DNA from 2 places in the Prochlorococcus sp. MIT 1307 genome. Region 2 is predicted to be linked to the other one. Evidence: predicted binding sites of a transcription regulator. Region 2 holds the regulator's gene; the other holds the start of a gene.
What was found. Region 2 encodes NtcA, which controls nitrogen genes in cyanobacteria. Its sites were predicted from a motif close to GTANCNNNNGNTAC; they were not measured.

Region 1 (3,418 bases), 800 kb from region 2:
ACTTGATAGTAAAGGCCATTGCATAGGCCGTGGAAGCAACTGCAGAGAGAGAGAAAAAGATCCCCTTGGGCATGCAGAGCTCATTGCTCTTAAGCAAGCATCTCTAATACAAAACGACTGGAGGTTCAATAATTGCACCTTAATCGTTACTTTAGAACCTTGTCCAATGTGTGCAGGAGCACTCATTCAGGCAAGAATGGGACAAATCATTTATGGGGCTTCAGACCTAAAAAGAGGCGCTTTAGGTGGTTCACTAAATTTAGCCAAGGAAAAAAGTGCTCACCACAAGATGATTGTCAAAGGTGGAATTTTGAGTGAAGATGTAAGATTACAACTTGAACAATGGTTCAAGTTAAGGCGTAAATCCAAACTTAAAAACTAGACAATTCTGTATCAAAAAGATTAAGTAACTTATCTACATTTTCAGACGTAGAGTTGTAACCCATTAGGCCAATTCTCCATACCTTCCCAGCCAAAGCCCCCAAACCTCCTCCTATTTCTATACCAAAATTATTTAACAAATGAAGAGTAAAGGCTTTCCCATTTATTCCATCAGGGATGCGAACAGTCGTCAATGTAGGCAACCGTAACTCTTTTTGGACATGAAGTTCTAACCCAAGGCTCTGAAGCCCGTCCCATAGGCGTTCAGCATTAGTTCTATGACGTGTCCAAGAGTTTTCTAAACCCTCTTCAGAAAGAAGCCGTAGTGCTTCTCTCATCGCAAAATTCATATTTACTGGCGCTGTGTGGTGATAGACGCGGTCACTACCCCAGTATTTATTCAAAAGAGATACATCTAAATACCAGTTAGGCACTTTGCCTACTCGTGAATTGAGTTTTTCTTCTGCCCTAGAGCTAATTGTAAAAGGACCAAGTCCAGGAGGACAACTTAATCCCTTTTGACTACAACTATAAGCAAGATCTACCCCCCATTTATCTATAAATAGAGGTACTCCTCCAAGTGAAGTGACTGTGTCTAAAAGCAAAAGGCAATCATGTTTTTTACAAAGGCCACCAATCCCTTCCATTGGTTGACAGACACCTGTTGACGTTTCTGCATGAACTATTCCCAAAACCGTAGGTTTATGGAGCAATATTGCTTCTTCAATTTCACCTAGTGAGAATGCTTCACCCCAAGGCTTTTCTATAGTCACAACATCGGCTCGATATCTTTCTGCTATATCAATTAAGCGACTTCCAAAATATCCATTATTTGCTATTAAAACCTTGTCCCCTGGCTCAACAGTATTAGCTATTGTTGCTTCCATAGCTGAACTCCCAGTACCACTCATTGGAAGAGTTAAGCGGTTATCCGTTTGCCAGGCATAGCGAAGCAACTCTTGAACTTCACTCATTAAATCAACATAAAAAGGATCCAAATGCCCAACAGGTGGTAGAGCTAGTGCTTTTAGAACATCCGGATGTGCATTAGATGGACCAGGCCCAAGCAAAAGCCTTGTGGGGACGGATATTTGTCCAAAAACTTTGTGGTGGTCTTCAGCAACAGGGAAAAAGGTTTGGAGAGTCACCAAGGCCCTGGTAAAGGTCAATTAGTTCTGAGCCTAAACAGGCAAGCATTAAGCCGCGAAAATTCTTTGAGAGATTGCAATGGGATATAACAGCAAATGAGGATTCAAGAACCAAGACCTACCAAAATTCAAGGACTTGAGACCCAACTTGTTCCAAGCCAAAAAAGAATACAAAATGGTACTTATTGATACAAAACTAGTTTCACACACTTACTAACTTTAAAAACTATCTCTACTTAGTTAGCCAATACCCATGGGCAAATCTCCCCAGGACGTCCTCCGTCAAATAAAAGATGAAAGCATTGAATTAATTGATCTAAAATTCACAGACCTTCATGGCAAGTGGCAACACCTAACTGTCACATCTGACATGGTTGATGAGGAAGCATTTACTAGTGGACTTGCTTTTGATGGATCCTCAATTCGCGGATGGAAGGCAATTAACGAATCAGATATGGCCATGGTGCCTGATGCCAATACAGCTTGGATAGATCCTTTTTATCGCCATAAAACCTTAAGCTTGATCTGCTCAATTCAGGAGCCACGCAGTGGAGAACCTTATGCAAGGTGCCCAAGATCATTAGCTCAAAAAGCTCTTAATCACCTCGCCTCCACTGGCCTTGCAGATACAGCCTTCTTCGGGGCCGAACCTGAATTTTTCCTGTTTGATGATGTTCGTTATAACTCCAGCGAAGGAGGATGTTTCTACAGCGTCGACACAATCGAAGCACCTTGGAACACAGGAAGGATTGAAGAAGGAGGAAACCTTGCCTATAAGATCCAGATTAAAGAAGGATATTTCCCTGTAGCACCTAACGATACCGCTCAAGATATTAGATCAGAGATGTTGCTCCAGATGGGTCAACTAGGGATACCTATAGAGAAACATCATCACGAGGTTGCCGGTGCAGGACAACATGAATTAGGAATGAAATTTGCCGAATTAATTAACGCAGCCGACAACGTAATGACATATAAATATGTAGTAAGAAATGTAGCCAAAAAATATGGCAAAACAGCTACATTTATGCCAAAGCCAGTTTTCAATGATAATGGTACTGGTATGCACGTTCATCAAAGTCTATGGAAAAGTGGACAACCTCTTTTCTTTGGAGAAGGAACATATGCAAACCTTTCACAAACTGCGAGGTGGTATATCGGCGGAATCCTGAAACATGCGCCATCATTCCTAGCATTTACCAACCCAACAACTAATAGTTATAAACGTCTTGTCCCTGGTTTTGAAGCCCCAGTAAATCTTGTTTATTCCCAAGGCAACCGATCAGCAGCTGTAAGAATCCCCCTAACTGGACCTAATCCAAAAGCAAAGAGGTTTGAATTCCGCCCAGGTGATGCAATGGCAAACCCATATTTAGCTTTCAGTGCAATGATGATGGCTGGAATAGATGGGATCAAAAACCAAATAGATCCTGGGGATGGTGTTGATGTTGACTTATTTGAATTACCAGAAGAACAACTGGCAAATATTGCAACAGTCCCATCTTCATTAAATGGAGCACTTAGTTATCTTAAGTCAGACCATAAATATCTTACTGAGGGAGGTGTCTTTAGCGAAGATTTCATAGACAATTGGATCCAGATAAAATACGAAGAAGTCCAACAATTGCGTCAAAGGCCTCACCCACATGAGTTCGTTATGTATTACGACGCATAATTGACAATCTATATTTCAATATTTAAATAAAATCATTTATCAATAAAAGGTCTAAATACTGCTTAGATCTTTTATTGATAAATTACCATTTTATGAACTAATTAATGGGAGCGAAGACTAGATTAAAAATTGTCAGGAGATCTTTGAAATACAATTTCAGAATTCTACTAAATATATTAGCTCTAATAATATTTTTATTAACACTGCTAGAAAC
Region 2 (3,418 bases):
TAAGAGCAAACCTCTTGGCAACCAACGCAACCAAATACCTGGCGGCCAAAGTTCCCAATAGCGCTCTCGAGCACGCAAAGTAGTACCCCTTTCCTCAACAATCTCAATAGGAGCAAGACCTTTCAACCTCACTTCCCAATATTTGCTGGTAGTGCCATTGCCTAGAACAATGCCATCTATAGGCCCCTGAGCTCTCCACTCAAGAATGCAATCAATCACCGCATTACTATCTATTACTCTCCCATCTAAAACAAGATCTGCTTCAAGATCAGCGAGTAATAGTCCACACTTTTTGTTGCCTGGGTCAATAGCAATAAAGCTTCTCATAATTTATATTTTGAAATCTTCCCTTGTACTTTTTCCCTGACTTGTAAAGAGATTGCCACGGGATCAGCAGTCTGACTAGTACGCAAAGAAATTGCTTCCAACTCAACAAAACCTTCTTTCCTCTTTAGCAATTCCTTAGCCATTTTATTAACTTCACTGGAATTAAATTGAATTACTGAGCTCAAAGAACCTCTTCTCTTAATCTCAGCAGATGTTGATTCAAACAACAATTGAATCTGTTTAGCTAAAGATTCGTTATTCATCTGACTTAATTCAATAGCTGTGCTAATTATTACCTCTCCCTCATTAACAATATTTATATTGGGCCTTACTTCAGGAAAAACATAGACTGCTTTTTCACCCAACAAAACATTACCTGCAGAGCGAATATTAACTGCCCATGAGCCTTTTTTACTTATTATCTCTTCTAGTCTTTTAATGTCTCCTCTTAATGCTAGAACTATTCTCCTTGAAGGCCTTTGTCCAGGCATAACTCTTCGATAGGCTTCATAATTTGCTCTTTGCAGTAAAAGATCAACTTCTTTTTTTGCATTCATTGATTGATCCAATTGAATTGTTGCAGTGGCTAAAGGTTGACCGCTACTAATAACAACATCGCCCCTACGCAAAGCGTACAAATTCTTCCCCAATTTTTTCAGATCCTTCTCTCCTGATTTAATTTTTGCTTGTATAGCCTCTAACTCAAATAACCCAACACGTAGTTGCCTACTTACTAGAAGCATCAAGCCAAGAGAAATAGCGCTAATGAGGCTGCCAGTAAGAACTGTTATTAAAACTGCTGTCCTACGTGGCCTGAGATTAAAGAAGCTAAGGCGGGCTTTCCCAATCCGACTTCCAAGCAAATCCCCCAAAGTTGCGAGGATGCCACCGAGAAATAACAAAGCAATGATCAGGAGCCAACCAGACACAGAAAAAAGTGAATTTAGTAATGAGCCTTTGTATTACCATCCTGAAACAACGCGTGACTCAACTAAATCGTTTAGCAAGTGCTATTGGATCAAGGATCGATATTTTCTTCCTCTCAATCTGTAGCAAGCCGGAGTTCCGCAAGTCACCTAACAATCGTGTAATTGTTACTCTCGTAGAACCAATTGCTTCAGCAATTGCTTGATGTGAAAGCTTTAAATCTATTGTGATTCCCTTTTGTCCTGGGACTCCAAAATCTCTACAAAGGACAAGAAGGAAGCTCACCAAGCGCGATGACATATCACGATGAGTCAGGGTTTCAATCATAGTTTCGGTCTGTAAAATCCTTGTAGATAACCCTTGCAGTAGTAAAAGCCCAACACTTGCATCACCTTCTATAGCATGCAGAACTGAAGCTGCTGGAGCTGTCACCATTTCTACTCTTGTAAAAGCGACAGCATGATAAAAACGATCCGAACGTTGGCCCGTAATCAAAGAAAGAACTCCAAATAAACTGTTCTCCCTTAGCAAAGCCACTGTAATTTCTTCACCAGATTCATAAACTCTCGATAATCGAACAGCGCCTCGACGTATTAAATAAACTCTTTCAGCTGGGTCTCCAGGAAAAAAAATAGTTTTCGATCGCTCTATCAACTCAGTATTCGCTCCATCAAGACCTCTCATGACATCAAGCAAGGTTCCACTAACAGGCCCCGGCCCATTAATCAGATTTGTTGTTTTTGGTGAGTCTGGTTGTGGTGCATAGCGGCTAAAGCCGCGAATAGCGCCGGCCATTTCGGCGAAGCAGATTGCAGGACGCTAAGGAGAGCGCTTCAAATAACTTGTAGCAATAATGACGTTTTTGAATCTTACTTTTATAAAACTGAAAGTTGAACCGCAAGAAGTTGCTTAATACCTGGCTCAGCAATATCGAGCAAATTATTGAGCTCTGCTCTTGAAAAAGGCTTACCTTCAGCAGTGCCCTGAAGCTCAAGCAAACGGCCATCAGCGTCCATGACAACATTCATATCAACATCCGCTGATGAATCTTCATTGTAATCAAGGTCAAGCAAACAAGTCCCATCCTTTAAACCCACAGAGACTGCCGCGACTTGGCCTGCAATGGGATCATTAATTAAAATGCCTTTCTTTAAAAGCCTTAAACAAGCCAATTTGAGTGCGATCCAGGATCCAGTGATAGAAGCTGTCCTAGTACCCGCATCAGCTTGAATCACATCACAATCAATCAAGAAAGTTTTTTCTCCAAGCACTTCCATATTCAGCACTGCTCTAAGACTTCTCCCAATAAGCCTCTGAATCTCCTGAGTTCGACCTGAAAGCTTCATTAACTCACGATTTTGTCTAGTAGGAGTAGAAGCAGGCAATAACCGATACTCAGCACTAAGCCAGCCTTTCCCGCTCCCTTCCAACCAGGAAGGCACACCTTCCCTCATGGACACACTGCAAAGGACACTTGTGTGACCTGTCTTGATAATCAAGGAACTAAGAGCAAATCCCATCGGGTCCAGGGTTACCTGGCAATGCCTTAATTCATCTGAAAAACGGCCCGTTGCTCTCATCTCAGGAACAGAACTCATGATTTCGAAAAACAAATATACAGATTGCTTTAAGCCTTAAAGAATTTCTAGCAATACACTATAGATAGTGTCAAAAAAGTTGTTTATTGAATTCTCACCGCTAGATTCATGGAATAGAGGTTTGGGGCCTGAAGTTTTTATGATCTCAAGAATTAGCCCTGAGTATCTTCCTAAACAAAGCCGAGCAATTGAAACTAGAGCAGGCCTGCATCCTGTTTCTACTCCTGGCAAGCGAGCACATCTCCATTTAGTTACTTCAGAAGGTCAACTGCAAGTACACACCGCACCCTTTAGAGGAAGTTTCTCAGGCGTCCTTAGCGAGGCACTAAGAGCCGCAGGATTAGGAAGTCGAGTAATTGTGGCGCAATTCTTAAAAGGAGGAGTCTCCCAAGGCCCCGAAGGAGCTGTTCAACTATGTGGACGACTGAAATGGCTAAGACCTTCCATCTCCTGCTGTCTAGTTGAGAACGCAAAAGAAAAGTCTTGCATCGAAAACAAATCAAATGAAAGAAATGCCGTTAGAGAAATATGGCAGGTTTGCAAAGAGAACATTCTTGAAGGAATCA

Region 1: glnA (type I glutamate--ammonia ligase) is a predicted target of NtcA. The motif match lies at 1,708-1,721, and genes of this name have one in related genera.

The regions. Positions count from the first base shown of each region.
Region 1 covers NZ_CP139301.1:210,208-213,625, reverse strand. The annotation lists gene SOI82_RS01245 (nucleoside deaminase) at 1-382, shown strand, start outside; gene SOI82_RS01240 (pyridoxal-phosphate-dependent aminotransferase family protein) at 372-1,532, opposite strand; gene glnA (type I glutamate--ammonia ligase) at 1,783-3,204, shown strand; gene SOI82_RS01230 (hypothetical protein) at 3,309-3,418, shown strand, end outside.
Region 2 covers NZ_CP139301.1:1,013,443-1,016,860, forward strand. The annotation lists gene SOI82_RS05280 (resolvase) at 1-327, opposite strand, end outside; gene SOI82_RS05285 (DUF3084 domain-containing protein) at 324-1,256, opposite strand; gene ntcA (global nitrogen regulator NtcA) at 1,315-2,049, opposite strand; gene rph (ribonuclease PH) at 2,130-2,852, opposite strand; gene SOI82_RS05300 (cob(I)yrinic acid a,c-diamide adenosyltransferase) at 2,992-3,418, shown strand, end outside.